4 regions of the Priestia flexa genome follow, and region 1 is predicted to be linked to each of the others. Evidence: riboswitches for the same ligand, from Rfam matches in the RefSeq annotation. Region 1 holds a riboswitch; each other region holds the start of a gene.
What was found. A riboswitch is a leader RNA that binds a small molecule or an ion and turns the genes downstream of it on or off. The one in region 1 is predicted to bind cobalamin.
Positions count from the first base shown of each region.

Region 1 (7,370 bases):
CATTTTCGTCATTAACTCTAAAAACTGTATGCCACTCATATCGTCTAAAAATGAAATTTCCCCAGGGAGATAACCTACGATTTCTTGCACTTTATTGGCTTCCTTCCATGTATTGAGCCCATTTATAAAAGAACTCCCTTGGTCTGGCTGAATGAATCCCATTAAATGTCGAATGGTAGTAGATTTTCCTGCTCCATTAGGGCCCAAAAAGCCAAACACTTCACCTTGATTTACATGTAGTGAAACATCAAAGATGCCTTTTTGATTTGAAAACTGCTTGGTTAAGCGTTCTAAATGAATCATACATATTAACTCCTTTGTGTGAAAAGTTAATTTTGAAATATTATTAATAAAATATTTCAAAATTATTGTATGCTGAATCGAAATAACTTGCAATACTTTTTGAAATAATTACTTATATATATTTCATATTTTTGATAAAATAAGCTTGGTGATGTAAAGATGAATGGGTTTGAAAGAAGGAAGAAGCAAAAACAGCAAGATATACAAAGCGCGACGCTAAAACTATTTAATCAGTATGGTCCAAGCGGTATGAATATCGCTAAAATTGCTAAAGCAGCAAAGGTATCGCAAGTAACGATTTATAATCATTTTGAAAACAAAGAGCAGCTTATTCGAGAAACAATTAAAGCTTATCTTATGGAGCAGTTTGAATTATATGAACAGCTCCTTTTAAGCAATTCAACGTTTGAAACAAAGCTGAAGAATATTATGTTTGAAAAAGCTAAGTCATTTAAAACAATTAATCCCCAATTTTTGCAAGAGTTGATTTTGCAAGATGAACCGTTGCAAAGATGGTTTCACTCTTTCTATAGTGAACAATCTTTGCCTTTGCTAATTAAGTTTATTAAAACTTCTCAACAAAAAGGAGAAATTAATCCAGAGCTATCCGTTGATACAATCTTATTTTATATCCAGGCTTTAAAGACACAGCTAGATCAGCTAGCTCCTCATGAGATAGCTACATTTGATAAAAATAAGTCGCTGGAAATTTTACATATTTTCTTTAAAGGGATTTCTCCCAATTGATTTTAAAAAAACGAACAAAGATGACTATTCTCATTTTTTTGTTCGTTTTTTTAGTTTTTTGAGGGTTGACACGTGTCTTTATGGAGAATAAGATGGTAGTGTGATAAACGGAATGTGTATAGTATGCAGTGAACAAAATATGTATAAATATGCAAAAAAGGGGAGTTACTGCGTAGCAGTTAAGGCGATGGGATACAGCGGGAATATCATTATGAGGAGAGAACAACTATGAAAAAACCATCGTTACTAACGCAGGTTTTAGTAGCATTCGTCGTAGCTGTTGCGCTCGGACTCATCTTTGGAGACAAGATGTCTGTCGTGCAGCCGCTTGGCGATTTGTTTCTAAGGCTCATTAAGTTTATTATGGCGCCTTTGATTTTAACGACGCTCATTGTAGGCGTAACAAGTTTACAAGATACCAAGCAGCTTTTTAGTATGGGAGGGAGAACGATTGTTTTCTACCTCTTTACAACGTTGATTGCTGTGACGATTGGTATCGTATATGCTGTGATTTTATCACCTGGTACAGGAGCTAACGTGTCGTTACCGCAAGGAGCCACTGCGCCGAGTGGAGAAGCACCAACGCTTACGGAGACGTTGCTAAACATGATTCCGGAAAATCCATTTGCAGCGTTAATGGAAGGGAATATCCTACAAATTATCTTTATGGCAATTGCAATTGGTTTAGGGATTTTATTTGTAGGAGAGCCAGCAAAGCCAATTCAAAAGCTATTTGAATCTTTTTCCACAGTCATGTTTAAAATTACAAGTGGTATCATGGTCATTGCACCAATTGGTATCTTTGGAATGGTAGCACCAATTATTGGTGAGTATGGTTTAGCTGTTTTAGCACCTCTCGCTAAGGTGATTATTGCTGTAGCATTAGGTTGTTTAACGCAGCTTCTCGTTGTGTATTCTCTTGCGGTTAAAGGCTTTGCTGGGATGAGTCCACTTACATTTTTAAAAGGAATAGCACCAGCCGGCCTTGTAGCTTTTAGTACAGCAAGTAGTGGTGCAACGCTACCTGTTTCAATGAAAAACGTTCAGGAAAACCTTGGCGTTTCAAAAGAAACAGCAAGCTTTGTTTTACCGTTAGGTGCCACAATGAATATGGACGGTAGTGCGATTTACCAAGGTGTTGCTGCGCTATTTATTGCACAATTTTATGGAATTGATCTCGGTATGAGTGAAATTTTACTAATCATGTTTACAACTACCATTGCATCAATTGGTACTGCGGGCGTGCCAGGTGCAGGGATGATTATGTTAACAATGGTACTAGCAGCCGTCAACCTTCCAGTTGAAGGAATTGCTTTAATTGCAGCAATCGATCGTATTCTTGATATGTTCCGTACGTCGGTTAATATTGTCGGAGATGCTGCAGCTTCTGTTGTTGTAGACTCATATGAGAAGAAATCAAAAGAAAAAGCGAATCAGCAAGCATCGTGAATTTTTGTGCGTACATCCTTATGAAAGGTGAGGATGTACGCATTTTTTTTCATTCCTTGCTATAATGGAAAAAGATTCACGCATACTAAAGTGAATGAGTAATTGATAACGATTTAAAGGAGTTTTTTGATGACAAAAGTAAAGTTAATTTCACATAATGATTTAGATGGGGTAAGCCCAGCTTTATTAGCTCGCTTAGCATTTGGTGATGAGAACCTTGATTACGACACGGTAGGAATCGGACGCATAAACGATACGGTGCTGCATTTTATAGAAGAAGATAATGATGGACAAGACTTATACATAACGGATATTAGCGTAAATGATGAAGTAGCAGCTAAGCTGGATGAACTTGTGAAAAATGGTCAAAAGGTTACGCTTATTGATCATCATATTTCTGCACTTCCTCTTTCTGAAAAATACGATTGGGTCCATGTGATACCAGAAGATAAGAATGGGACGAAAACAGCAGCTACATCGCTTTTTTATACATATCTACTAGAAAACAAGATGTTGGAACGTACGAAGATGCTGGATGAATACGTAGAGCTTGTACGTTTATTCGATACGTGGGATTGGTTTCACGAGAAAAATGAAAAAGCAAAAAGACTTAATCACCTTTACTACTTAATTTCTCATGAAGAGTTTAAAGATACGGTTTACGAAACGCTACAAGCATCTTATACTGGTGCCAGTCAAAGCTTTGAATTTACAGAAAAGCACGCGATTTTACTTGAAGCTGAAGAGAAGCGAATTGAAAAATATATCTATGACAAACAAAAGCAAATGATGCAAGCAGAAGTAGAGATTGCAGAGCAAAAATACAAGGTAGGGATTGTGTTCGCAGATACATATCAGTCAGAGTTGGGAAATGCATTATGCCTAGAGCATGAAGAAATCGACTTTTCAGTAATGGTTGATATGGGAAGGAAAAAGCTAGGGTTTCGAGCGGTGAAAGATAAGATTAATTTAGCTGAAATCGTGGGTCACATTGGTGGTGGAGGCCATCCAAAAGCATCCGGCTGCAAATTAACGAGCGAAACCTTCAAGCTATTTGTAACCGATCACTTGTTTCAACCAGACGAAAAAAGTGAATAAACTAAGTGTAGAGGAGGGATGACTTTGACATTTGAACGTGAGGTTGTTGTGGTAACTGGTGGCGCAAATGGAATTGGAAAAGGTGTGGCAAGCGCCTATGCCAAAAAAGGTGCCAAAGTGATAATCGCAGATATTGATGAAGAACAAGGGGAGAAGCATGCTAAAACGCTGCGTGAAGCAGGTGCACAGGCAATGTTTATTCACACAGATGTAAGAAAAGAAGAGGATGTTATCAACCTCATGAAAGAAACTGTTTCAGCTTATGGTACGATTACTATTCTGGTTAATAATGCTGGAGTAACAAAGTGGAAGTCTCCGTATGAGTTAACGCTAGATGAATGGGATGATATCATAAATCTTAATTTACGAAGCGTATTTTTATGCTCAAGAGAAGCTGCCAAAGTGATGCGAAATAACAAAATAGGTGGTTCAATTGTAAACTTAGCTTCTACGCGTGCCGTTATGTCAGAGCCACACACCGAAGCATACGCTGCTACAAAAGGTGGCATTGTGGCGCTAACGCATGCTCTTGCCATTTCACTTGGACCAGACAAGATTACCGTCAACGCAATTTCTCCTGGCTGGATTGAAACTCAGCAATATGAGGAGCTTCGAGATGTTGATCATGCTCAGCATCCGTCTAACCGAGTTGGCACTCCAGCAGATATTGCAAAAGCGTGCCTTTACCTGACGCATCCAGACAATGATTTTGTAACGGGGACGAACGTAGTTGTCGATGGTGGAATGACGCGCAAGATGATTTATGAACATTAACTAAAGTAAGCAGGCTATAGGCTATACCTATAGCCTGCTATTTTTATTTTGTATAAAAACACAGTTATATGAAAGCGTATTCTTTTTAAAATTTAGAAAAATCAGACTTGATTTACTTATCGAAATCATGTATCGTTATGTTCAATTCCTAATTGAAAAGGAATTAGTGTATAAAGTGAATATGTTCATGCAAAAGGTGCTAAGACACTTGTTTTAGCTTAAAAGGGAAGATCGGTGAAAATCCGACACGGTCGCGCCACTGTAAGGAGGAGCCTATTATCAGTAAACCACTGTTTATGAAACGGGAAGGTGATAATAGGTGATGATTCTAAGTCAGGAGACCTGCCTGTTGTTTGCACTCACAACCTACGCGTAATAGGGAGAGGTGATTAGCTTGGTATTGAAACAAAAGTATATGTTGTTCAATACTTCTTAAAGCTGTCGTCTAACTCTCTTTCCAGAGAGTTTTTTATTGCAGAAAAATAGACGAAACGAGGAGATTGAAATGACAGTGAATACAGCAACAATTGGGTATCCAAGAATCGGTAGAAACAGAGAATGGAAAAAAGCAATTGAAGCTTATTGGAAGCAGGAAACAACGGAAGCAGAGCTGCACAACCAACTTCATGAGTTGTATGTTAATCAGCTTCGTATTCAAAAAGATAAGGGGATTGATTTTGTTTCAGTAGGTGACTTTAGTTATTACGATCACATGCTTGATACGGCGGTTATGTTTAATATTATTCCAGCTCGTTTCAAAAAGCAAAATCTATCCGCTCTTGATACATATTATGCAATGGCAAGAGGGAACAAAGAAGCAGAGGCATGTGAGATGACTAAGTGGTTTAATACCAACTATCACTACATTGTCCCAGAGTTTACTGACGTAACGCCGGCATTGAATGAAAACAGACCATTAGCATATTGGCAAAAAGCAAAGGACGAATTGGCACTTAACGGTAAGCCTCTTCTAATTGGGCCAGCAACCTTTATCTTATTAGGCAAAGGATTTAAACAAGAAGAAGTATCGAGCTTATTTGCTCAATTAACTCCGCTTTATATTCAAGTGATTAAGGAGTTACATGAAGCGGGAGCAGAGTGGATTCAAATTGATGAACCAATTTTTGTAACGAATAAAGCAGAAGGGTACTGGAAGGAGGTTGAGGCATTTTATCAGCGTATTTCAGAGGAAGTACCTGGTGCTAATCTTATCATCCAAACGTATTTTGAAGCATTAGATAATTACCAATCTGTTGTGAACCTTCCTGTGAATGCTTTTGGGTTGGATTTTGTACATGATGAGAGAAAAAATAGTGAAGCGATAAAAGCACACGGTTTTCCAAAAGGGAAAAAGCTTTTTGCAGGCGTTATTGATGGTCGTAACGTGTGGAAAAGTAACTTAATTGAAAAAGCTGCACTTGTAAGTGAATTGCAAAAATTAGTGGGTAAAGAAGAGGTAATTGTTCAGCCATCTAGTACACTGCTTCATGTCCCTGTAACAGTAGAAACTGAACAAGAGCTAGCAGCTGATATTCGAGCAGGCTTAAGTTTTGCTGAAGAAAAGCTGACTGAGCTAGAACTTTTAAAGGACCTTTTAAAAGGGGATAGCGAAGCAGTAAAAGCACATCAGCAAGAGATTGAGGCATTTTCGAAGGTTGCAAACCGCGTTCACACGAAAACGAGAGCAGAGCTAGAACAGATTGATGATCAAGCCTTATCTCGTGCTTCTGTGGCTGAGCGCCAGCGTTTGCAAAAAGAAAAGTTTGATTTACCGCTTTTACCAACTACAACAATTGGAAGCTTGCCACAAACAGCAGAGGTTCGTTCGAAGCGCTTAAAATGGAAGCAAGGTCAGTTAACGAACGAACAGTATGAAGCGTTTATAAAAGAAGAAACAAAGCGCTGGATTGAGGTTCAAGAAGAAATTGGTATTGATGTGCTGGTTCACGGTGAGTTTGAACGTACGGATATGGTTGAATTTTTTGGTGAGCGCTTAGGCGGAATGTTAACAACGAAAAACGGTTGGGTTCAATCATATGGTTCACGCTGCGTAAGACCACCTGTTGTATACGGAGATGTCTATTTAGTCGAGCCGATGACGGTTAAAGAAATTGTCTATGCACAAAGTTTAACCGAAAAAGTCGTAAAAGGAATGCTGACGGGGCCAATTACCATCTTAAACTGGTCATTCCCACGTACAGACATCTCGAAGTATGAAAGCATGAATCAAATTGCATTAGCCATTCGAAAAGAAGTTAAAGCGCTTGAAGAAGCCGGTGTTCACATGATACAAGTAGATGAACCTGCGCTGCGAGAAGGATTGCCAATTCGAGCTGAAAAGCAAGACGCGTATTTAAATGCTACTGTTGAAGCGTTCCGTCTAGCAACAACGGGTGTAGAAGATACAACGCAAATTCATACGCATATGTGCTATTCGAAATTTGATGACATGATTGACACAATCTCTGCACTAGACGCAGATGTCATTTCAATTGAAGCATCCAGAAGTCATGGCAATATTATTTCTTCATTCGAGCAGTATTCATACGATAAAGAAATCGGGCTTGGCATTTACGACATTCATAGCCCTCGTATTCCAAGCTTTGAAGAAATGACAAATAATCTTGACCGTGCTCTTCGCGTGTTAAACCCAGCACAATTTTGGGTTAATCCAGACTGCGGTTTGAAAACACGAAATGAAAAGCAGGTAATCGATGCTTTAACTCAAATGGTAAACGTTACGAAGAAGTATCGTGAAAAGTTAGCAGCAGTCGCACAATAAAATGAAACAAAGAAAACCCCCTTTTATATGGGGGTTCTTTGTTTACGTTATGACAAATTATCTTGTTCCAACCATTGCTGCGACCATTTTTCAATTTCTATCATAATAGGTTCAAGCGCTTTTCCTTTTTCCGTCAAGGAATACTCGATGCGTACAGGCGTTTCTGGAAAGACCTCACGCTTGACAATCCCTTGTTGTTCAAGGTCTTTCAAGCGTT
Region 1 covers NZ_CP090431.1:2,038,212-2,045,581, reverse strand. The annotation lists gene LZP85_RS10495 (ABC transporter ATP-binding protein) at 1-303, opposite strand, end outside; gene LZP85_RS10490 (TetR/AcrR family transcriptional regulator) at 463-1,050, shown strand; gene LZP85_RS10485 (dicarboxylate/amino acid:cation symporter) at 1,279-2,499, shown strand; gene LZP85_RS10480 (DHH family phosphoesterase) at 2,629-3,597, shown strand; gene LZP85_RS10475 (glucose 1-dehydrogenase) at 3,622-4,371, shown strand; cobalamin riboswitch at 4,549-4,735, shown strand; gene metE (5-methyltetrahydropteroyltriglutamate--homocysteine S-methyltransferase) at 4,877-7,153, shown strand; gene LZP85_RS10465 (winged helix-turn-helix transcriptional regulator) at 7,201-7,370, opposite strand, start outside.

Region 2 (7,370 bases), 1.3 Mb from region 1:
TTTTGATTGCGTGCTAAGTTGTAGAAAAACGCAAACCCACTATAGAAGAACAGACCTTCTAAAATAACATCATATACAATGGACTTTAAAAAGTTTTCAACTGTTGCCTCTTCAGCGAATGCTTTATAACCATTTGTCACAAAGTCATTGCGTGCACGAAGCTTTTCATCCGTACGCCAATATTCAAATACTTCATCTTGCTTAGCTTTTGGCACTAAGCTTGATAATACATATGAATAAGAGTGATTATGAACAACTTCCTGCTGAGCTAAAATAATCATCAGCGCATTGATTGAAGAATCCGTAACATAATCAGCAACTTTGCTCGCATAATCTGACTGGATGCTGTCCAATAAAGCCAACAAACCAATAATCTTTAAAAAGCTCTCCTGTTCATCCGCTGTAAGCTGTGGAAACTGTTTGATGTCCTGTCCCATATTAATTTCAAACGGTGTCCAGAAATTAGCTAGCATGCGCTTATACTTTGGAAACGCCCAAGAAAATCGTACATCATCCCAGTTTAAAATATTTGAGGTTTCACCATTAATAATTCCCGTTGAGCGGTTCGGGGCATTTTCATTCATAATCTCACGTTTCTTTAGACTGTTCGTCAACAAAATCGACTCCTTTCTTAGCTATGGCAGCTTTCACACTCATCAATTACTTCGCTAGACGTAGAGCGAACATAATACGTTGTTTTTAGCTTTTCTTTCCATGCAGTCATGTGTAAATCTAGTAAATCTTTTGCACGAATATCATTTTGAACATAAATGTTAAACGAGATAGATTGGTCAATATGACGCTGACGCTTTGCATTTTGCTTAATGCTCCAATGTTGGTCGATTAAATAAACAGACTTATAATACCAATTCGTTTCCGGTGACAAATCTGGAGCAGTAACTGGAATTTTATAGTTTTTCTTCTCTTCTGAATAGAACTTACGGAAAATCGGATCAATACTAGCCGTAGACCCAGCAATGATGGAAGTAGATGAATTCGGCGCAACGGCCATTAAATATCCGTTTCGAATTCCCTTTTCTTTCACAAGCGCCTGTAGCTCATTCCACTGATTACTTTCGTAACCGCGTGCTGCAAAATAAGCTCCTGTTTCCCAATCGGACCCTTCAAATAGAGGGTATGCTCCTTTTTCTTCTGCAAGCTCCATGCTTGATTGAATCGTTAGGTAAGCAATTTTTTCATATAACTCATCGCAATACTGAACAGCTTCTTCTGTTTCCCAAGCGATCTTTTGTAGAGCTAATAAATGGTTCCAACCAAACGTACCTAAACCGATAGCACGATAGCGTTGGTTTGTTAGTTTTGCCTGTAGAACTGGAAGGTTATTCAGTTCAATTACGTTATCTAGCATACGAACTTGAATAGGCACAAGGCGTTCAAGTACATCTTCCGTTACTGCACGTGCTAAGTTGATAGACGATAGATTGCAAACGACAAAGTCACCTGGTTGCTTTGTAATGACGATTTTTCCATCTTCTGTGATTTCTTCAACCACTGTTGTCATGCTTTGATTTTGCGTAATTTCTGTACATAAGTTACTGCAATAAATCATGCCCTCATGACGGTTTTGGTTAGCACGGTTCACTGTATCACGGTAGAACATATATGGTGTTCCTGTTTCTAATTGTGAAATCATAATTCGTTTAAAAATTTCAATCGCAGGCACTTTTTCTCTTGATAGGGATTCATTTTCAATACATTCACGATAACGATTTCTAAAGGAGCCGCTGCCTTCCTCTTCATCATAGAAATCTTCTAGCGAGTAACCCATTACCGTACGAACTTCATGAGGATCAAACAAGTACCAGTCTTCACGTTTTTCAACAGCTTCCATGAATAAATCCGGCAAGCAAACGCCAGTAAATAAGTCATGCGTACGCTGACGCTCGTCTCCATTGTTTAAACGTGCATCTAAGAAAGAAAAAATATCCTTATGCCATACGTCTAGATATACAGCAATTGCTCCTTGACGTTGACCCAGTTGATCAACACTAACTGCTGTGTTATTAAGCTGTTTCATCCAAGGAATTGTTCCTGATGATACGCCCTTAAACCCTTTTATATCGCTACCTCGGCTACGGATATGACCTAGATATACGCCAATTCCACCACCGTTTTTACTTAGCGTAGCTAAGTCCGTATTGCTATCATAGATACCTCGTAAACTATCATCAACCGTATCAATAAAGCAGCTTGATAGCTGTCCATAGCTTTTTCCTGCGTTCGCTAATGTCGGCGTTGCCACTGTCATGTAAAGGTTTGAAAGTGCCCAATATGACTCTTTTACCAGCGCTAAACGCTCTTCTTTCTTTTCATTTGCCATGAGTGTCATAGCAATAATTAAAAAGCGTTCCTGCGGTAGCTCGTATACACGCTTATCATGTGATGTTGCTAAATAGCGATCAGCTAATGTCAACAGGCCAATATACGTAAATAGGCTATCTTTTGTATAATCAATGGCTAAGCCTAGCTCATTAATCTCTTCCACAGAGTATGTATCCAAAAGCTGTGTACTATAAATCCCCATATCTGTAAGCTCTGTAATAAGCTGATAAAATGAGCCGTACCTTTCAGCTTGAACGTATTTTCTATTGGCGGCAGCTTTGCGGTATAGCTCTTGTAAATAGATATGAGCTGCTACATATGTCCAATCTGGCTCATCCATTGAAATTCGCTCAAGTGCTGCTAAAATAAAAACATTTGCTATTTTTTCGTCCGTCATATTCTCTTTCGCAGCAACTGTTTCTACTACCTTTTCCTCATACCATGAAAAATCAAGTTGTGGAAATTTTTCACCAAGTAGTTTCATATCATAATTTACTTTTTCAAGTTTATTTAAATCTGTTGTATTAATCATAAAAATAAGTTCCTCCTTTTTCTCCAGCATAAAAAAATCGCTCACCTGACGCAGTGAGCGAATAGAACGAAGATAAAAGAAGACAAAATGTCTTTTCTCAATCCTCGCTCTATCCTCTCACCTCCCGAAGAAGATAAAACGTCATAAAAAAGGCAGGTCTCCTGACTTATGCTTCGCTTTACTCTAAGGCCTTCCCATGATCGTTACTCACAGTGGCTATTCCTTATTTCATCAGCATTCACAGTTGCGGGGACAGTTTTGGATTTACACCAAATTCCCTTTTAAGTCTTTTTTCAGACACCTTTTCTACTGGAAAACACAAAATATAGTATATGAAGTTTTAATCAAAAACAAGATGTTGTGTTATAAACACATTATAAGGGACAACTTACAGAACTACAATATCTTTTTCAAAATAAATTCCCGCACATTTACCCCACCCTTACTTAACATACTGATCTACGCCTTTGTTAAGTAAGGTTTCCTACACATATGTAAAAAAAGAAATTTTTTAAAGTTTTGTTAGGTATTAGCAACTAGCTACTACAAACAGTCTTATTTTTCATCAAACTATTCCATCATAACATGTTTTCTCGGATTGGTTGTACTATTTGATTTATGAAATTTAATCAAACTTTTTTTCACATGACTAGACAGCTTCTATATAAATAAAAAGAAAATTTTTTAAAAAAACGAACTCACAATAAAAAATCCACTTTTAAAGTGGATTTACATTATGCATATGTTTTTTGATATGTGGAAACTTTATTTAAAAATATCCTATCCACCCGATAGCCAATGCCTGGTTCTTTTGGCACATGAATTAACCCATCATCCACTTCTACTTCTGGAAGAATGACATCTTTGTTCCAATAGCGTGAAGAAGCTGAAATGTCTCCAGGTATCGTGAAATTCTCTAATGAAGCTAATGCAATATTATGAGCTCTTGATATACCCGATTCCAGCATTCCCCCTACCCATAGTCGAACATTACTTTTCTGGCACAAGTCATGAATTCGTTTTGCTTCTGTTAAGCCGCCTACCCGTCCAACTTTTACATTAATAACTTGACAGCTCCCTAACTCAATTGCTTTTCTAGCATCATCATAAGACACAATGCTTTCATCTAAGCAAACGGGCGTGCGTAGCTGCTGTTGTAAATGACGGTGATCAATAATATCACTAGAATCTAATGGCTGTTCAATCATCATAAGGTCAAATTCATCTAGCTTTTGAAGCAAATTCAAATCATTTAAGGAGTAAGCAGAGTTTGCATCTACCATCAGCGGCAGTTTTGGATAATGATTTCTAATTTGCTTAATAAGGTCATAATCAGCTCCAGGCTTAATCTTTACTTTAAAACGTTTATATCCAGCTTTCAAGTGTTCATCTATTTTATGAACCATCTTATGAATATCATCGAGTCCAACTACTACACCAGCTTCTACAGCTTCTTTTGTGCCACCAAGAGCTTGAGATAGAGACTTGTTGTTCTTCTTAGCAAACAAATCCCACACCGCACAATCTATTGCTGCTTTACTCATATGGTTTCGCTTAATCGGATTAAATATTTCCTGTAGGTCTAAAGGCGTCGTTAATCGCTTTCCGATTAAAGCCGGAAGTAAAAAATCATTGAGCATATGAAAGCACGTTTGGATGGTTTCTTCTGTGTACCAAGGAGTTGAAAATGCTACCACTTCTCCCCAGCCTGCTTCACCGCTTATATCTTCTACTTCTAAAAGAAGCAGTTCTCGATTTGTCACAGTTCCATAACTAGTTGAAAACGGTGATAATAGGTTCAATTCAATAGCATGAATGGTTGCTTTATGGATTTCAATCATAGTTGACGCCCCTGTTCTATACGCTGAGGTAATTTTCGTCTAATAATTTTATTGGAAGCGGTTCTTGGTAGATCATCAACAATAAAATAATACTTTGGTACTTTATAATTGGCTAACATCGACTGACAATATGCCTGTAACTCTTCTTTTTTTATTGGGGATGTAACTACTAAAAAAGCTGCTGGAACTTGTCCCCACTGTTTATGAGGCAGCCCTGTAACCCCGGCTTCTGCAATAAGTGGGTGCTTTAATAGAGTGCTCTCAATTTCTGCTGGATAGATATTTTCTCCACCTGAAATAATTAAATCTGATCTTCTATCTAATACGTATAAAAATCCATCTTCATCAAGTTTGCCGATATCTCCTGTATAAAACCAACCATTTTTTATTGCTTTGTCTGTTTCTTCTGGTTTATTAAGGTACCCAGACGTTACGTTAGGGCCTTTCACAGCAATTTCACCTTCTATACCATTCATTACTTCCTCACCGTTAGTATTTACAATCTTAAGCTGGCAAGGCATCAGGGGCTTTCCTGCAGATCCAAGTTTTTGAATACTATCTTCTGGAGCTAACGTTACAAACTGAGAAGAAGTCTCTGTCATGCCATACGTCTGGTAGACAGGGATTCCTTTCTCTATACAGTCGTCCAAGAGAACTCTTGGCACGGGACCTCCTCCTGCTAACATGCAGCGAAATGATTCAGGATATTTTCTGCCACCTAGTTCCTTTAACATTTGGGTCAGCATCGAAGTTACGACCGACATAATGGTCACACCTTTTGTTTCAATAGCAGCGTTTGCTTGTATAGCTTCAAACTTTGAGTGTAATACAATTCTCATCCCATAAATAACATTTCTCATTAAAATAGAAAAACCGCTAATATGAAACAAAGGCACAGCAACGAGCCAGCAGTCATTTGTCTGAAGTCCAAGGTTTAGCGATGACCCAGTAGCACTCCACCAGTGATTCCCATAAGACTGCATAACTCCTTTTGGGTTACCTGTAGTACCTGACGTATACATAATTGTATACGTATCATTTAAATCATACTGAGATTGAAGCACAATTTCTTTTTCGTGTCGATAGATAAGGTCTTGTAGCTGAATTAGTTCTGTTCCTGAAAGCAGTATGGTTTCTTCATAACTCTCATCCACAACAAGAAAGTTCGCTTTTGCATCGCTACATTGATACTGAATCTCTTGCTGCTTTAAACGCGTATTGAGTAATAGTGCTTTTGCTCCTATATAAGCTAAAGCATGAATTAATTCAATATATTCTATTCGGTTCTTCATATATATAGCAACTGTGTGACCTTTTTTTATCCCATAGCTCGCTAATTGAAAAGCTCGCTTCACCACTCGTTTATGCAGCTGTAAAAATGTAATCGATTCCGCTGCTAAGTCCACCGCAACTCGGTTAGGTGTTACTTTCGCTCGTTGACTTAACCAATTAGGTAACAAATTCATGCTTCTATTCTCCTTTCCATAGAAAAAACAGCTTGATGAATGTCATCAAGCTGTTTTGAGCATTATGGGAAACGTGGGAACTGTTTGAAGTCTGGGTTGCGCTTTTCTTTGAATGCGTCACGACCCTCTTTTGCTTCATCAGTTGTGTAATATAAAAGCGTAGCGTCTCCAGCAAATTGCTGTATACCAGCTAATCCATCTGTATCAGCATTAAATGCAGCTTTTAAGAAACGTAGAGCTGTTGGGCTCTTTTCTAACATTTCTTCACACCATTTAATTGTTTCTGCTTCTAGCTCTTCTAATGGTACAACAGTGTTAACAAGTCCCATTTCAAGTGCCTCTTGCGCATTGTATTGACGGCATAGATACCAAATTTCACGCGCTTTTTTATGACCAACAATACGCGCTAAATAGCCTGAACCATATCCAGCGTCAAAGCTTCCAACTTTTGGACCCGTTTGGCCAAAAATTGCATTATCTGCAGCAATTGTTAAGTCACATACGATATGTAAAACATGACCTCCACCGATTGCATAGCCTGAAACCATCGCAACAACTGGTTTTGGAATAACGCGAATTAATCGCTGTAAGTCTAATACGTTTAAGCGAGGAATTTCGTCTTCCCCTACATAACCACCATGCCCGCGTACTTTTTGGTCTCCACCAGAACAAAATGCTTTGTCTCCAGCACCAGCTAGCACAATTACACCAACGCTTGAATCATCACGCGCATATGCAAAAGCATTAATTAATTCCATTACCGTTTTTGGACGGAAAGCATTTCGTACTTCTGGACGATTAATTGTAATTTTTGCAATTCCATTATATGTTTCATACAAAATATCTTCATAATTACGTTGAGATACCCATTCAACTGTCATCTTTCTTCCTCCTCATGTTGTGATAAAAACTCACTTACTATTTTACCAAAAATTCTTGGTTGTTCCACATGAATTGCATGGCCAGTGTTTAAAACAACTTTATACCTACAAAATTTGAGCTGATTAGACATGTCTTTTGCGATTTCACAAAACTTCTGATCAAGTTCACCTGTAATTAACAGGACAGGAAGCAACAAGGTATGTAACTTCTCCCAATAAGATTGTTGAGCTCCAGTTCCCATACCAATTAGACTATTTGCTAACCCGAGCTTACATTGAGCCAACCTCTCTTGACGAACTAGTGCTT
Region 2 covers NZ_CP090431.1:3,342,894-3,350,263, forward strand. The annotation lists gene LZP85_RS17175 (ribonucleotide-diphosphate reductase subunit beta) at 1-614, opposite strand, end outside; gene LZP85_RS17180 (ribonucleoside-diphosphate reductase subunit alpha) at 632-2,827, opposite strand; cobalamin riboswitch at 3,010-3,195, opposite strand; gene menC (o-succinylbenzoate synthase) at 3,610-4,716, opposite strand; gene LZP85_RS17190 (o-succinylbenzoate--CoA ligase) at 4,713-6,182, opposite strand; gene menB (1,4-dihydroxy-2-naphthoyl-CoA synthase) at 6,245-7,063, opposite strand; gene menH (2-succinyl-6-hydroxy-2,4-cyclohexadiene-1-carboxylate synthase) at 7,060-7,370, opposite strand, start outside.
Region 2: it holds a riboswitch for cobalamin, as region 1 does, so the genes downstream of both, LZP85_RS17180 (ribonucleoside-diphosphate reductase subunit alpha) here and metE (5-methyltetrahydropteroyltriglutamate--homocysteine S-methyltransferase) in region 1, are expected to answer to the same signal.

Region 3 (7,370 bases), 1.9 Mb from region 1:
GCTGCTGATCTTCAATCTGAACGGCTGCTACGCTGGCTTCAACCATTTCTCTAGCAGTACGAGCAGCGTTTAACACGCCACCAAAACCAGTATCAATATCAACCAGCACAGGTAAGTTTGTAGCTCGTATCACGTCTTTCGCCCGGTCGGCTAGCTCTGTAGATGTTACAATTCCTAAATCTGGTAGTCCCCGACTTGCCGTATAAGCAGCACCTGATAGGTAAAGTGCTGAAAAGCCAGCTTGCTTAGCCACCAGTGCGGCCATAGCATCATGTGCACCTGGAAGTTGAAGGATTTCTTGCGCATCCATAAGCCGTTGAAATTTAGCAGCTAGCTCCTGTTGAGATAACGGCTGATTGACAATCCACGTCATGTAAGACCCTCCTTATTTAGATCAAAAACAATTGAACAAACTCGTTTACGCTCATGCTTTCAAGCTCCTCTTGGTTATAACAAACTGCTTCAATTTGCTTTTGCTGTTTGAGAGGAAAACGCGTTTTGATATTAGTTGAGAATTTTTCTTTAACCTTTGGAATGGCTTCATCTCTTCTAAAACGGTGCCCTAACGGATATTCACACTCTACTTCCTCTGTTTGTGTACCATCTTTAAAATGAATCTGCACGGCATTTGCAATCGATCTCTTTTTCGGATCCAGGTAGTCTTCGCTATACTGCTTATTTTCAACAACCTTCATCTTGCTGCGCAGCTCGTCAATTCGAGAATCAGATGCGACTTCGTTTTCATAATGATCGGCAACAATTGTTCCTTTAAGGAGACCAATCGCCGTAATATACTGCAAACAATGATCTCGATCGGCCGGATTATGAAGTGGCCCCTCTTTATCAATAATGCGAATCGCAGACTCATGCGTTGTAATTGTAATCGAAGCAATATCGTCTAATCGATTCACGACTTCTCGATGCAGTTTAACCGCACACTCCGCGGCCGTTTGAGCATGAAACTCCGCTGGATAAGACACTTTAAATAGCACATGCTCCATAACATAGGAATCAAGCGGACGACCAAGCGTTACCTGTTTTTTGTTAAATAATACGTCCTGGAACCCCCAATTAGGTGCAGACAACGCAGTGGGATAGCCCATCTCTCCTTTTACTGCCATCATAGCAAGCTGTACGCCTCTGCTTGTCGCATCGCCGGCAGCCCAAGACTTTCTAGAACCGGTATTCGGCGCATGTCTGTAGGTACGTAAGCTTACCGTATCAATCCACGCATTGGACAAAGCGTTAATAATTTCTTCACGCGTTCCTCCAAGCATTTTGGTAACAACTGCAGTCGTGGCAATCTTCACAAACATCACGTGATCTAATCCAACTCGATTTAAGCTGTTCTCTAACGCCAGCACGCCTTGAATTTCGTGCGCTTTAATCATCATTTCAAGCACATCACGAACGGCCAGCGGCTCTTTCCCTTCTGCTACGCGTACGCGGCTAATGTAGTCAGCTGTCGCTAAAATACCTCCAAGATTATCAGAAGGATGTCCCCATTCTGCCGCTAGCCACGTATCGTTGTAATCCAGCCAGCGGATGATGCAACCAATGTTGAACGCAGCTCGAATTGGATCTAACTCAAATGACGTTCCCGGCACCCGACTGCCATTTGGTACAACTGTTCCTAGAACAATGGGGCCGAGGAGCTTTGTGCACTCTGGATAACTAAGCGCCAGCATCCCGCATCCAATCGTATCAAGCAGGACATAACGAGCGGTTTGGAACGCTTCTAAACTCTTAATCTCTTTATGAAGAACGTAATCTGCGATTTCCTCTAATAAAACATCCGTTTTGACTTGCTCATTCGTTTTCAACATGTGCATCTTTCCTTTCTCCTCAAATTTATTTATGATAGAAATGGGTATTCGCCAAAATATCCATTCGGTGAGTGGCCGTGAACAACCCCAAATTGTTAAAAGCGGCGCTCGCCTACATAATGTACGCGCGGTCTAAAAAGTCGATTATGTTCATGTTGCTCAATAACATGCGCACACAACCCTACCGTTCTAGCACTGAAAAAGATCGGTGTATAAAGTGAAATAGGAATACCAAGCATCCAATAGACAGGTGCTGCGTAGTAATCCAAGTTCGGATAAAGACCTTTTTCACGCTTCATAAGCTCTTCGCCCGCTTCGCACATGCGATAAAGACGATTATCTCCTTGCAGGTCGCATAGCTGTTTGAGCGACTCTTTCATCATTAAAGCCCGCGGATCAATTTTGTTCATATACACGCGATGGCCAAATCCCATGATACGCTCTTTTTTATAAAGCTTAGCGATCAGCAGCTCTTCAAATTTATCTACAGTACCAGCTTCTAAAAGCAGTTCCATTACCGCTTCGTTAGCTCCTCCATGCAGGTTTCCTTTTAAAGAAGCAACCGCTCCTGTCAATGCACCGTATAAATCAGACTGAGTAGAAGAAATGACTCTCGCTGTAAACGTGGAGTTTGGCATCTCATGCTCACTATATAAAACAAGTGAACGATCAAAGATTTGCTCTTCCAGAGATGATGGCTTCTTCCCCGTAATCATGTAAAAGAAATTTGCGCTATACGATAACTCTTTAAGCGGACGAATCGGCTCTTTCTTTTCGATTAAACGGTAGCTGTTCGCCACAATCGCAGGCACTTTGCCTAACAGCTTGTAAGCACGGCTTTTATTTGCCGATAGAGAACGATTATCAAGCCCTTTATCAAAGCCTGAAAGAAATGAAATTCCTGTTCGCAAGCCATCCATTGGATGCGTGCCATTAGGGAGTAAGCAGAAGACATCCAACAGTTCATCTGGAATCTCGTACTCCCCTTTTAACATTTCTTCAACTAGTTCCTTCTCGTTAATATTCGGCAGCCTTTCTTCTAGTAAAAGGTAGATCATATCGAGGTAGCTCTTTGATTTTGATAGCTCAATCAGGTCATACCCTTGAATAATAATTTTCCCCTGTTGGGTATCAAGAAATGAAATCTTTGTTTCAGCAGCCACAACGCCTTCAAGTCCCGGAAAAAACCTCGCTTCAGTCTCCATCTCTCTTTTCCTCCATTCCAAATATCTCTTCACCTACTGTTTTGTAAGCCTTTTCAATATTGTGTAAAAAAAGAGCCTTCTTTTCAGCATCCCCCCTCTTGTCTACCACAAAATCTCTTAACTCCTGATAATAGTCTGAAAGTGTACAAGGGTTCTCTGCCACTACGTTATTCATAATGCTCGCTTTGAAGTAATTCACAAAATACTCAACTGATCCGTCCACAGCTGCTCACCTCCATCACGCGTACCCGCTAAAAAAGCAATAAAAAAACAACTTCCCAAAGAAGTTGTTAAGCCGCGAGACAATACTCAAATAAACATGTTTTTAAATCATTTTTAAAACATGTTTGTCACTTCGCACTTAACACCCCCTATCCGCGTAGGTATTGATGCATGCTAAAACAGGCAGGTCTCCTGGCTTATGATCATCGCTCTTCGAACCTTCCCATCTTCATTTCCATGAAAACAGTGGCTTTTTCGAATCGCTCCCAAATACAGTTGCGGGACAGCGTCGGATTCCAACCGAACTTCCCTTTTAAGCAGATGAAAGACACCTTTCACCTACACCTGTTTCTACATCGATATTATTTTCACTTTAAACATATCAAATTTTATAAATTTTTACAATTTTTATTTTAAAATGCACTATATATGTATTTATTTGGAAATTAAACCTTATCTATATATTTTTATTTTATGCTATACTTATTAACTGGACTTTTTGAATTTATTTACATAATAAAAGTTCAGAATATACACAACTGGGGGCATCAATATGTATAAAGAAAAATGGTACCACTCTGCGTGGTTTATTGGCGTATTATTCGCTTGCTGGCTATTAATCATTCCACCGATTGTTGGAATCATTCTCATTATTCAGCGTCATAAATCATGGAAAGCATTCCAAACACGCTTTCAAGAAAGCAATCTTGATCAAATTTTAGATGCAAAAGCTACGTTACAACAGTTAAATAAGGATATTAACGAAGCTACATCGAAAAAAGAACGTTTGCTATCTGAATATGAAGACATTCAATCCGTTACCACTCTAGTGGATGACAAGAAAAAAATTGAAGAAAAAATTAAAGAATTTAATTTAAAATGCCAAGGCATTATTAATGAAACAATGACTGCTCAAGAAAAGTTAATTGTTGTTCAAGATGAGTTGTTAATGCAATCATTTGGCTTTTATGAACCAAAATATAATTTTGAGAACTCTGAAGCTTACAAAGCTAAGTTGGATGATATTCGAAAAGAACAGAAGCTGATGGTTACAGAAAAATCCGCTACGAATCATTCCTTAGATTGGACTATTGGTAATGATAAGAAAAAAGGAAAAGAATTTATTTTGGATACCATAAAATTAATCCTGCGAGCGTTTAATAACGAATGCGACAATATCATTTCTAAAGTGAAATTTAATAATATTGAAGTTAGTGAGAAAAGAATTCATAAAGTATATGAAGATTTAAATAAGCTAACTGATATGCAGCGTGTGTTCATTAAGAGAGAATACTTGGAACTAAAACTACAAGAGCTATACTTAAAATACGAATTCGAGCAAAAGAAACAAGAAGAAAAAGAAGAGCAGCAAGAGATTAAAGAGCGCATGCGTGAAGAAGCTCGTGCTTTAAAAGAATTGGAGAAAGCGAAAGAAAAGGTAGAGAAAGAAGAAAAACACTTCGCTCAAGCTATTGAAAAAATGAACAAACAGCTTGCTACATCACAAGATCATGAAAAAGAAGCGCTTCTTGAAAAGTTAAAGCAGTTAGAAGCACAACTTGAAGAAACCAAACAAAATAAAGAAGACGTCTTATATCGTGTTCAAAATACTCGTGCTGGATATGTATATATCATTTCTAATATTGGCTCTTTTGGTGAAAATATATATAAAATTGGAATGACTAGACGATTAGAGCCTATGGATCGAGTAAAAGAACTAGGTGATGCATCTGTTCCATTCTTATTTGATGTTCATGCTTTAATTTTCAGCGATGATGCACCGGGTTTAGAAAATGCACTTCACAAAGCACTTGCTCATAAGAAAGTAAATAAAGTAAATGAACGCAAAGAATTTTTCAACGTGACCTTACAAGAAATTGAAAAACTTGTGAAGCAAAACCACAATAAGACTGTAGAATTTACGAAGTTAGCGGTAGCTGAGGAATATCGTAAATCTATAAGTTTGAGTAAAGGTAATTTACAAGGAGCATCTTAATATCACGAAACTATAAAAGAGCAAACAAACAGCGAAATCGCTTTCCGTTTGCTCTTTATTTATATTTACAAAGGTTGACTTCACAAATTCATCTATACACTTCATACCAAAAGCATAAATAAAACACGGAAATTCAATTGTTAATTATTGGATAAAAATTAATTACTGTATAATAAAGGAGGAAATTAATGTAATAACCTCGTTTTATACTAAAAATTAAAGGAGCGATATGATGAAAAAACGATGGATCTCCTGGTGGATTACGAACTGTTTTTGGGCTGTACTATTTGTTTTAGGCACTATTATGGTATGGACGCGAAAAGTGGACGGAGCGGGTGCCATTCAAACCCCTGAGGTCAAGCTTATATCCTTTGTTGTGTTAGTGCTTGCGTTTGTCATTCCGCTTGTGATTCAAGTTGTGTGGCTTGTTGTTAATGTAAGAACGAGTAAATGAAACCCACCTCTCAATTCCGATCTTATAATCTCCCACTCTCCTATGTTATGATGAAACAAAACAGCTGTAAGGAGAATGAACTGTGAAGAAAAAAGTAAAGGTTGTTGCCGCCGTTATTGAAAATGATCAAAATGAAGTCCTCTGTGCCCTCCGTTCAAACGACATGTCTCTACCGAACATGTGGGAATTTCCTGGTGGGAAAGTAGAAGAAGGCGAAGATATTTACTCTGCGATTGTGAGAGAAATCGCAGAAGAGCTTCACTGTAAAATCAAAGCAACGGAGCTACATAACGAACACACCCATGAATACGATACGTTTATTATTGAGCTCATTGCGATTAAAGCTGAAATTGTTGAAGGTACACCGCAGCCCACTGAGCATGCCAAGCTTGTTTGGTTAAACAAAGAAAATCTAGATTCACTTGTCTGGGCACCGGCGGACGTTCCGGCGGTTGAACTATTAGTAGAAAAGAAATAGCCTTCTCGCGATGAGAAGGCTATACTCTTTCCGTAAACTCCGTATACAGAAACGCTGGAATTTCATTTTCTAATTCTAAGATTACCGTAATCGGCTTTTCCCCGTGGTACTCAACCGTATTTCCTTTACCGATATAAATAAACGGTTCAGTCTTACCATCCATCTCACGATATTTTCGTACAAATAGATGCAGGTGAATACCTCTGTCTTTGTTAAAAATAATATTCTTTCCTCGCTCAGACTTTTGGGTCGTACTGTTTGGCGTTTGCCAGTGGAACGTGCGCTTATCGATGAACTTATCCTGATAGTTAATGCTTTCTTTAATATCTTCTTCCTTATGAAGATCAATAAATAAGAAAAACTCTTTATCATTTGTCAATAAGCCAGAACCACGAAACGAGCTGTGCGTTTTCCGGTAGTTAGATAGTAGCGCTGGGTCCATCATTGTGTACTGTTCATACAGCTTTAAGTGCGGTACGCCGTAATCTCGTTTACCAAACTCTTTCTCGTAGCGGAAAATGCCGTAATCAATCGCATCTTTAATAAACGGCTTAAACTGGTCGTTATGTAAAACATTCGCAAAGCGCTCCGTTCTCACCGCTTCTTCTCCGTTAAAATCAATTAGCTTTAACTTAGAACGAAGCTGGCCACTATCATAGTACGCTTGATTTAATACTTCAAACGCGTGCCTTACCGTATCTTCTTCCACATCCTCTACGTATTTCAAGATTTCTTGATTGGCTTGCTTCAGTGAAACTTTGTCATGACTTAGTAAATATTTTAAAATCACAAACTCGTACACGCGCTTGATTGGTAGCTTACTAGACAACTCCTTAAAGGCACTTTCAAAGTCTTCATGAAGTAACAGAGTTTTCAGCTGGTCGTCTTTTTCGGTTTTCGCTACAAACTGAAGATATGACTTTTCTTTATTGATAAACTTCACTGGGTCAGGCGCTCCATCAAACTTTAAATAGTCCATCAGGTAATACGGAATTATGCCTTGATTTAATTTTTTAAATTCGTTGTACTCTTCTCTCAGGTACTTCAGCGAATTGAAGTTTTCACGGTCAATTTGCGCTAAAATTCGGTCGCGTGATATCTCATCCATTTGAATATGTGTAGCACCTGGAATGCTTGGGAATCCCTTTGCGATGGCTACCTTTAAGCTTTCCTTATCGTAATAGCGGCT
Region 3 covers NZ_CP090431.1:175,337-182,706, reverse strand. The annotation lists gene prpB (methylisocitrate lyase) at 1-373, opposite strand, end outside; gene LZP85_RS00890 (bifunctional 2-methylcitrate dehydratase/aconitate hydratase) at 390-1,826, opposite strand; gene mmgD (citrate synthase) at 1,922-3,031, opposite strand; gene LZP85_RS00880 (hypothetical protein) at 3,021-3,254, opposite strand; cobalamin riboswitch at 3,419-3,617, opposite strand; gene LZP85_RS00875 (SNIPE associated domain-containing protein) at 3,807-5,249, shown strand; gene LZP85_RS00870 (DUF3923 family protein) at 5,482-5,703, shown strand; gene LZP85_RS00865 ((deoxy)nucleoside triphosphate pyrophosphohydrolase) at 5,786-6,181, shown strand; gene LZP85_RS00860 (DEAD/DEAH box helicase) at 6,201-7,370, opposite strand, start outside.
Region 3: it holds a riboswitch for cobalamin, as region 1 does, so the genes downstream of both, LZP85_RS00880 (hypothetical protein) here and metE (5-methyltetrahydropteroyltriglutamate--homocysteine S-methyltransferase) in region 1, are expected to answer to the same signal.

Region 4 (7,370 bases), 760 kb from region 1:
TATGATAAATCGAAATGAATTCGTTATAATAGAAATGAGTGATTTGACAAAGGTTGTTAAACACGAACATAATTGTATGAAGTTTGGTATTGGAGGATTTAGTAATGAAAAAGATTACAGAGGAAAAGCAGTTTCATGAACAAATCAAAGGAGAAGAGCTAAGCGTTGGTATCTTCACAACAACATGGTGTCCAGACTGTAAACGCCTTGATATGTTTATTGGTGAAATTATTGAAGAAAACCAAGATAAAGCTTGGTTTGAAGTGGATAAAGATGAGTTTGAAGAACTTTCTGCAGCAAACAATGTAATGGGAATTCCGTCTCTTCTTGTTTATAAAAATGGTGAGAAAATTGCACATCTTCATAGTGCAAATGCAAAAACACCTGAAGCAGTGCGTGAGTTTTTAAGTTCAATCTAAGTTGATTAGCTACTTGTTTACATAAGCAAGTAGCTTTTTTTGTATAGAGTTTTGCTAAACGTCCCGCTCTTATTTTTTAAGAGTCTTTCTTGTCTTTAAACACTTTATTAGATAAAAAACAAGCTTGTAGAACACGAACGTATGTTTTATAATTTAAATGTGGGAATACATGGTAATATGGAGGGGTTTTGAATGTACATAACAGTAGAAGATTTTATTAAAGAGTGGAACCGCGAAGCCATGCTAACTCAAAAAGTTTTAGAAGGCCTAACTGATCAGGCGTTAACTCAAAAAGTTTATACAGAAGGTCGTACTCTAGGAAGAATTGTGTGGCACTTTACAACAAATATTCCAGACTATTTGGCTCATTTTGGGTTGGAGATAGATTAGCTAGAAAATGCTGAACATGTACCCTCTTCCGCTAAAGAGATTGCTGGAGTTTTCAATAGAATTAGCTTACAAGCAGCGAAAGCTATTAACCAGCAGTGGACAGATGAAACGTTAAAAGAAGTTCAAACAGCCTTTGGTCGACAAGAGACGAATGCTCAAATTTTAATGGGATTGATCAAACATATTATTCATCACCGTGGACAAGTTACGGTACTTATGCGTCAAGCTGGAATTGAACCTTTTGGTGTATACGGTCCCACCAAAGAAGGATGGGTTGGTGTAGGCGTGGAAAACCCTCCTGTTTAAAAGTAATTAGGCTATAAAAAAAGAGTCTTTTCACAGACTCCAAAGACTTACCCCTAAATTTTCAGCCTATCATAATGATACAATAGCAAAAATGTTTATATCTTACTATTACTTTGCTAGAACTTCTGACCTAAAATGTATGAAAGTTATGTCGATTTTCTATTTCCATTTTGAATGGAGTGCGTTATACTAAGACAGGTGAATAATCGTGAAGCAATAAGGTCTCAATTTTAACATTGAGTGAAAAGGGAAGTTTGGTGCAAGTCCAACGCGGTCCCGCCACTGTAAACGTTAGATGTCTAAAGATGCCACTGTTTGAAAAATGGGAAGGCTTAGTACATCATATACGTAAGTCAGGAGACCTGCCTTATTGTCAACTGTGAAACCTTCGAGGAGAGGGGAAGCAGGGTATTTGACGTACATAAACAATGCGAAAGTCATTCGCATCATTTAACGTTACCTGCTTTACTTTCGATTGAAAGTAAAGTTTTTTTATGTGTGCTGAGCGACTTCATAACCGATACATAATTAGGAGGGGTTATCAAAATGAAAAAGTGGTTATCATCTGTTATTGTTGCGATGTTCCTTGTTGTTCTTGCAGCATGTGGGGCAACTGATGAAGGAAGCAAACAAACAGAGCAAACAAAGCAATCAGAAGAGCAAGCTGTTACGGTTAAAGATGCAAGAGGAGAAGAAGTAACGGTTGAACAAGCACCCAAGAAAATTGTTTCTCTTATGCCAAGTAACACGGAAATCGTCTATGAGTTAGGTCTTGAAAAAGAATTAATCGGAGTAACAAGCAACGATGATTATCCTGCAAGCGTGAAAGAAAAAGAGCAGGTAGGAGATATGAATATCAACGCAGAAAAAGTTATTGCATTAAATCCAGACCTTGTGTTAGCTCATGGTTCAAGCATGGGAATGTCGGATGAAGTTTTTAAGCAAATTGAAAGTGCTGGTATTCCATTATTTGTTGTAAATGATGCAACTGATTTCAATACCGTGTATGAAACGATTGGGAACATCGGAAAACTAACGAACAAAACAGATGAAGCAGATAAAACAGTAAAAGAAATGAAAGCTGCTGTTTCAGAAATTGAAGAAAAAGCGAAAGAAATTAAAGACGAAGATCGTAAGAAAGTATGGGTAGAGGTTTCACCTGCGCCTGAGATTTATACAACTGGTAAAGGTACGTTTATGGATGAAATGATTAAAATAATCGGAGCAGAAAACGTAGCTGGAAATGAAGAGGGATGGGTAAAACTTTCGGAAGAGAAAGTGGTTGAGCTAAATCCAGATACAATCGTTACAACATATGATGGTGACGCCAACGAAATCAAAAATCGTCCAGCATGGAGCGATATTACAGCTGTAAAAGAAAATCAAATCGTAAACGTTGATTCTAATAAAACAAATCGACCTGGACCACGAATTGTAGAAGGGTTAGAAGAGTTCGCGAAAGCCGTATATCCTGAGGTGTATAATTAATCGAGAAAAGGACCATATTCCAATTCAAAAAGGAATTGGTCCTTTTTTATCGTTACGTCTTGAGCAGGATGATGAATTATTAACGATGAAAACAAGTATACCGTTTAAAGCGTACAGTTCAGGCGTACTAGGAGATGGTATGCTTGAGACTAACGTTTTTTATAATCGTTTTGTACACAAATACTACCGTGCTGATTCACCTGCTGAAGAATATAGAGCATTTTTAAAAGAAAAAGGCTTCGTTTATGATAAAGTAGTAGGGTTGATGACGGCTGTTTATTTACGGAACAAATCGGTTTATACATATTGTAAAGATAGTCTTACAGTCTCATCTATTATTACTGCCGGAGTTGGTAATGCCGTTGATTTGACGTCTGATGATATTACTCCATTTTCTTCAGGGCCTGGAACGATTAATATGTTCATATTTATTGACGGGAAATTAACGGATGCTGCGTTTTTACAGCTGTTTATCGCAGCAACGGAAGTGAAAACGCGAATGCTTTACGAGCTGGGAGTGCAAGATTCGAACACAGAGACGCTTGCGACAGGAACATCTACTGATAGCATTTGTATTGCCGCAAGCCAAACCGGTAGCATGTATGAGTACGGTGGGTCCATGACGGCTCTGGGACAAGCGGTAGGAAAGCTCGTTAAGCTAAGTTTACTTGAAACCATTCAAAAAAGGTGATGTGTATGGACTTTCAACAATTAATTGTAGCGCATTTGCTAGCTATCTCAATGGCGCTTGTATTAGATGCTATTATCGGAGATCCCGTAAATTGGCCGCATCCTGTCAGGTGGTTTGGGCGCTGGATTTCTTTCATTGATAGGCGTTTAAACCAAGGTAAGTTTCAACGAATGAACGGTCTGTTCCTTGTATTAAGCATGGTAGTATGGTGTTTTGTACTACCTCTAGCTCTTCTAATCGCTCTATATGAAATTTCCTACTGGATTGGAATTATAGTCGAAGGCATAATGGTTGCTACCACAATTTCAACAAAATCTTTGGGGGAAGCTGCCTATAAAGTAGCGCTGCCTTTACAAAAAGGTGACTTACAGGAAGCGCGCTTTCAAGTGGGCATGATTGTGGGAAGAGATACCGATCAGCTTGACGAAAGCGAAATTGCCAGAGCGACAGTTGAAACAGTGGCGGAAAACACAAGTGATGGCATTACAGCTCCTTTATTTTTTGCTTTTTTATTAGGCGGAGCAGGCGCTTTTTTTTATCGAAGTATTAATACGTGTGATTCAATGGTTGGCTATAAAAATCCTACGTATGAAAAGTTTGGATACTTTAGTGCCAAGTTAGATGATTGGCTTAATTTTATTCCTAGTCGGTTGACAGCGTTTATTATGGTTATTAGTAACGTGATGCAAAGTGAATTTACAGCGAAACATGTGTTTAGCATTATTAAAAGGGATGCACCTAAACATCCTAGTCCAAACAGCGGCTATGGTGAAAGTGCTGTTGCCGCTTTGCTTGGCATTCAGCTAGGAGGTCGCAACACATACAAAGGAATTGTTTCAAATCGTGCGAAAATGGGAGATCCTCTTTATTCTTTAAATGTTAGTCATATTTTTAAAACAGTCCAAGTGATGAAGCGGACCGTTTGGTGTACTTGGTTTTTTTATCTGATAGGAGGGATACTGATTGGCATTACCTACACATGGAGCTAACCCCGCAATTTTTCTAGAGGCGATAGGCCAAAATGCAGAACGTTCATTCATTGATTTTAGCGTGAATACAAACCCTTTAGGAGCACCGAATATCATTAATGAAAATTGGGATGAACTTAGAGAAATCGCTTTTTCTTATCCTGATCCTGATGTGAAAAAGCTAACGAGCCTCATTGCTACTTACCATAAGCTTACTTCTAATGAAGTCTTAGTAACAAACGGTGCAGCAGAAGCCTTCTTTTTGCTTGCTTCCATATTTTCAAACGAAAAGGTAGGGATTTTACAGCCTACTTTTATTGAATATGAACAGGCGAGTTTAGCTCATGGCTGTGAAATCATTCATATTTCTCTGGAAGAAACAGATAATTGGAATTGGAATATGTCGGAAATAAAACAAAAGCTTCCAATCTTAAAAGCGATATGGATTTGTCATCCCAACAACCCTACCGGACGAATGTATGACATAAATGAGTGGGAAGAGCTAATTGACTTAGCTCATCGTGAGAAGACTTATCTAGTTGTTGATGAAGCGTTTATTGATTTTGTAAAGGGAGCTTTCTCGTTTGATCGATGGATTCAAAAGTATCCATATCTAATCATTGTTCGGTCTATGACAAAAATGTTCAATATTGCAGGGGTAAGGTTAGGGTATGTTTTAGCTCATCAAGGCATCATTACTAAGTTGATGCAAAAGCAGCCACCTTGGAGTGTGAATGGTATGGCGCAGCAAATTGGCCGGTGGTGCTTATCTGAAGTGGAGTTCGTGAATAAGACGGTCGAGTATATTGATACAGAAAGAAAGCGAGTGACAAACGAGTTACAAAAGCTAGGGTTTACCATATCTCAGTCGGCAACTAACTACTATTTATGCAGTATTCCAGAGAGTTACACTTCAGCTGAATGGCTGTCATTTTTAGCACAAGAAGGAATTGTAGCAAGACACACGGAGAATTTCCTAGGCTTAAATGGTCGTTATGTTCGATTAGCAGTCAAAACACAAGCAGAGAATGATCAGCTTATTAGCGTATTGAAAAAAGGGGTCGGGTTGTCATGTTAGTATTTGTAACCGGAGGTGTTCGCAGCGGAAAGTCAGCAGCGGCAGAGGCATTTGTTCAAAAGCTAATGACCAATCGTGCCGTCTATCTAGCGACTAGCCGCGTGACTGATCATGAAATGCAAGAGCGAATTTCGTTGCACCAACAGCAACGAAATGATTCTAACTTGTCATGGTCTACTCTTGAAGTTCCAAAAGATCTATCTGGTATCTATTCATCGATTCAAGAAACGGATGTCATTTTGCTAGATTGTGCTACAAATTGGCTGGCAAACGAGCTTTTTACCAAGGAAGAAAAGTGGCAATCTCATTTGAAAGCAAACGAACTATTCAACAAAATGGTAGGAGTAATTCATCAATTGAATGAGCGATGTCAGCATCTTATCATTGTATCAAACGAGTTGTTTGAAGAGAGCGTCCTAAAGGGACCTACGTTTACATATATGAAGTTATTGGGGCAAATTCATCAGGAGATTGTGAATCAAGCAGACTTAGCGATTTGTGTAGAAGCGGGTATTTCCTGCTACTATAAGGGAGATGAAACAGCATGGCAGTAAAAGAGTGGATGGTCATCGCGCGCTTAGCACTGCAGTTTTTTACAATCTTGCCAACAGCAAAAACAATTCAATGGACGGAAAAGCGCACGGCCAAAGCACTTTATTTTCTACCATGGATTGGCGCTTGTATAGGAGCAGTTAGCTATGGGCTATTTTTAGGTCTAGAATGGTTAGGGGTTAGCGCTGTCACGACGGCTATTTTGCTTATGCTAGCTGGTGGGATACTCACAGGAGGCTTACACTTAGATGGATGGATAGATGTGAGCGATGCTTATTTTTCACATCAACCAAGAGAAAAAAAGCTTGTGATTTTAAGTGATCCTAACGTAGGTGCATTTGCAGTTCTGTCAATTCTAGCTCTATTAGCTCTGCGTTTTAGCGGAATAAATGAGCTGATTAACATTGAATCAATTAATTTAGTTACGTTCATGAGCGTATTTGTATTGCCTCGTATTGTAGCAGGGTGGATTTTGCTTTGGGATCAGCCTGCTAAAGAAACAGGGTTAGCTTCTTATTTTCAAAAAGGCTCAACTGAAAGACAAAAGTGGATCTATGCTGCAATGAGCATACTAATGATTGCAGGTCTTGTCTATTTAATGGAAAATAAAGCTGTAGTTTTAATTGGTGCTATCACTGTTTTTATATGGATTAAATTTTATCGCGCTCAGTTTGGAGGCATTACGGGAGATGTCATTGGAGCAACGATTGAAGGAGGGGAAACCCTTGTATGGTTGAGTATGTGGATATGCTATTTATTCGGCACGGTTTAACAGAACCTAATAAGCTGCGCCAGTACATCGGATGGAGCAATCCGTCGTTAAGTAGTGAAGGAATTGCAATGTTAAAAGCGTCGGATGTGGTGCCGGACTTAGTTGTTGGAAGTGATTTGAATCGTACAAGAGAAACGAGCGCAATATTATTTCCCAATCAGCCATATACTGTCTTTGAAGATTGGCGTGAACTTTCATTTGGCGATTGGGAAGAGCGTACATATGAGCAGTTAAAAAATGATTCCGCATATCGAAAGTGGATTGATGCGCCTTTTGAAGAGCAACCACCCAACGGGGAAAGTTTTGAAGCCTTCTCTAGTCGAATTTGGAAAGCTTGGGATCGAACGGTTGATTTGATGCTGCAGCAAAAGGCTAGTTTAACAGCGGTTGTCACTCACGGTGGACCTCTTCGCTTCATTACCTCTTATTTTCTAGAACAGTCTTCATTTTGGGATCATTCTTTTTCGTATGGAGAAGGAATACGACTGCGTTTCAAAAAGGATGATATAAAGGAGAGAAAGCCATGCATTTCGTATTCGGTGGTGCGTTCAATGGGAAGCGAAAATGGGTAAAGAAACAGTATGAGAACCAAATTACAGAGTGGCATAGTGCTTATGAAGACTTTATAAAAATGCCTACATTCGTAAAAGGAGATCAATACATAGTTATAGAAGGAATGGAGCTATACATTAAAGAATTAATTGAT
Region 4 covers NZ_CP090431.1:1,277,049-1,284,418, forward strand. The annotation lists gene LZP85_RS06490 (thioredoxin family protein) at 105-419, shown strand; partial or broken gene LZP85_RS06495 (DinB family protein) at 612-1,115, shown strand; cobalamin riboswitch at 1,318-1,499, shown strand; gene LZP85_RS06500 (ABC transporter substrate-binding protein) at 1,662-2,603, shown strand; gene LZP85_RS06505 (adenosylcobinamide amidohydrolase) at 2,689-3,294, shown strand; gene cbiB (adenosylcobinamide-phosphate synthase CbiB) at 3,300-4,283, shown strand; gene cobD (threonine-phosphate decarboxylase CobD) at 4,258-5,340, shown strand; gene LZP85_RS06520 (bifunctional adenosylcobinamide kinase/adenosylcobinamide-phosphate guanylyltransferase) at 5,334-5,894, shown strand; gene LZP85_RS06525 (adenosylcobinamide-GDP ribazoletransferase) at 5,885-6,664, shown strand; gene LZP85_RS06530 (histidine phosphatase family protein) at 6,622-7,236, shown strand; gene LZP85_RS06535 (bifunctional adenosylcobinamide kinase/adenosylcobinamide-phosphate guanylyltransferase) at 7,188-7,370, shown strand, end outside.
Region 4: it holds a riboswitch for cobalamin, as region 1 does, so the genes downstream of both, LZP85_RS06500 (ABC transporter substrate-binding protein) here and metE (5-methyltetrahydropteroyltriglutamate--homocysteine S-methyltransferase) in region 1, are expected to answer to the same signal.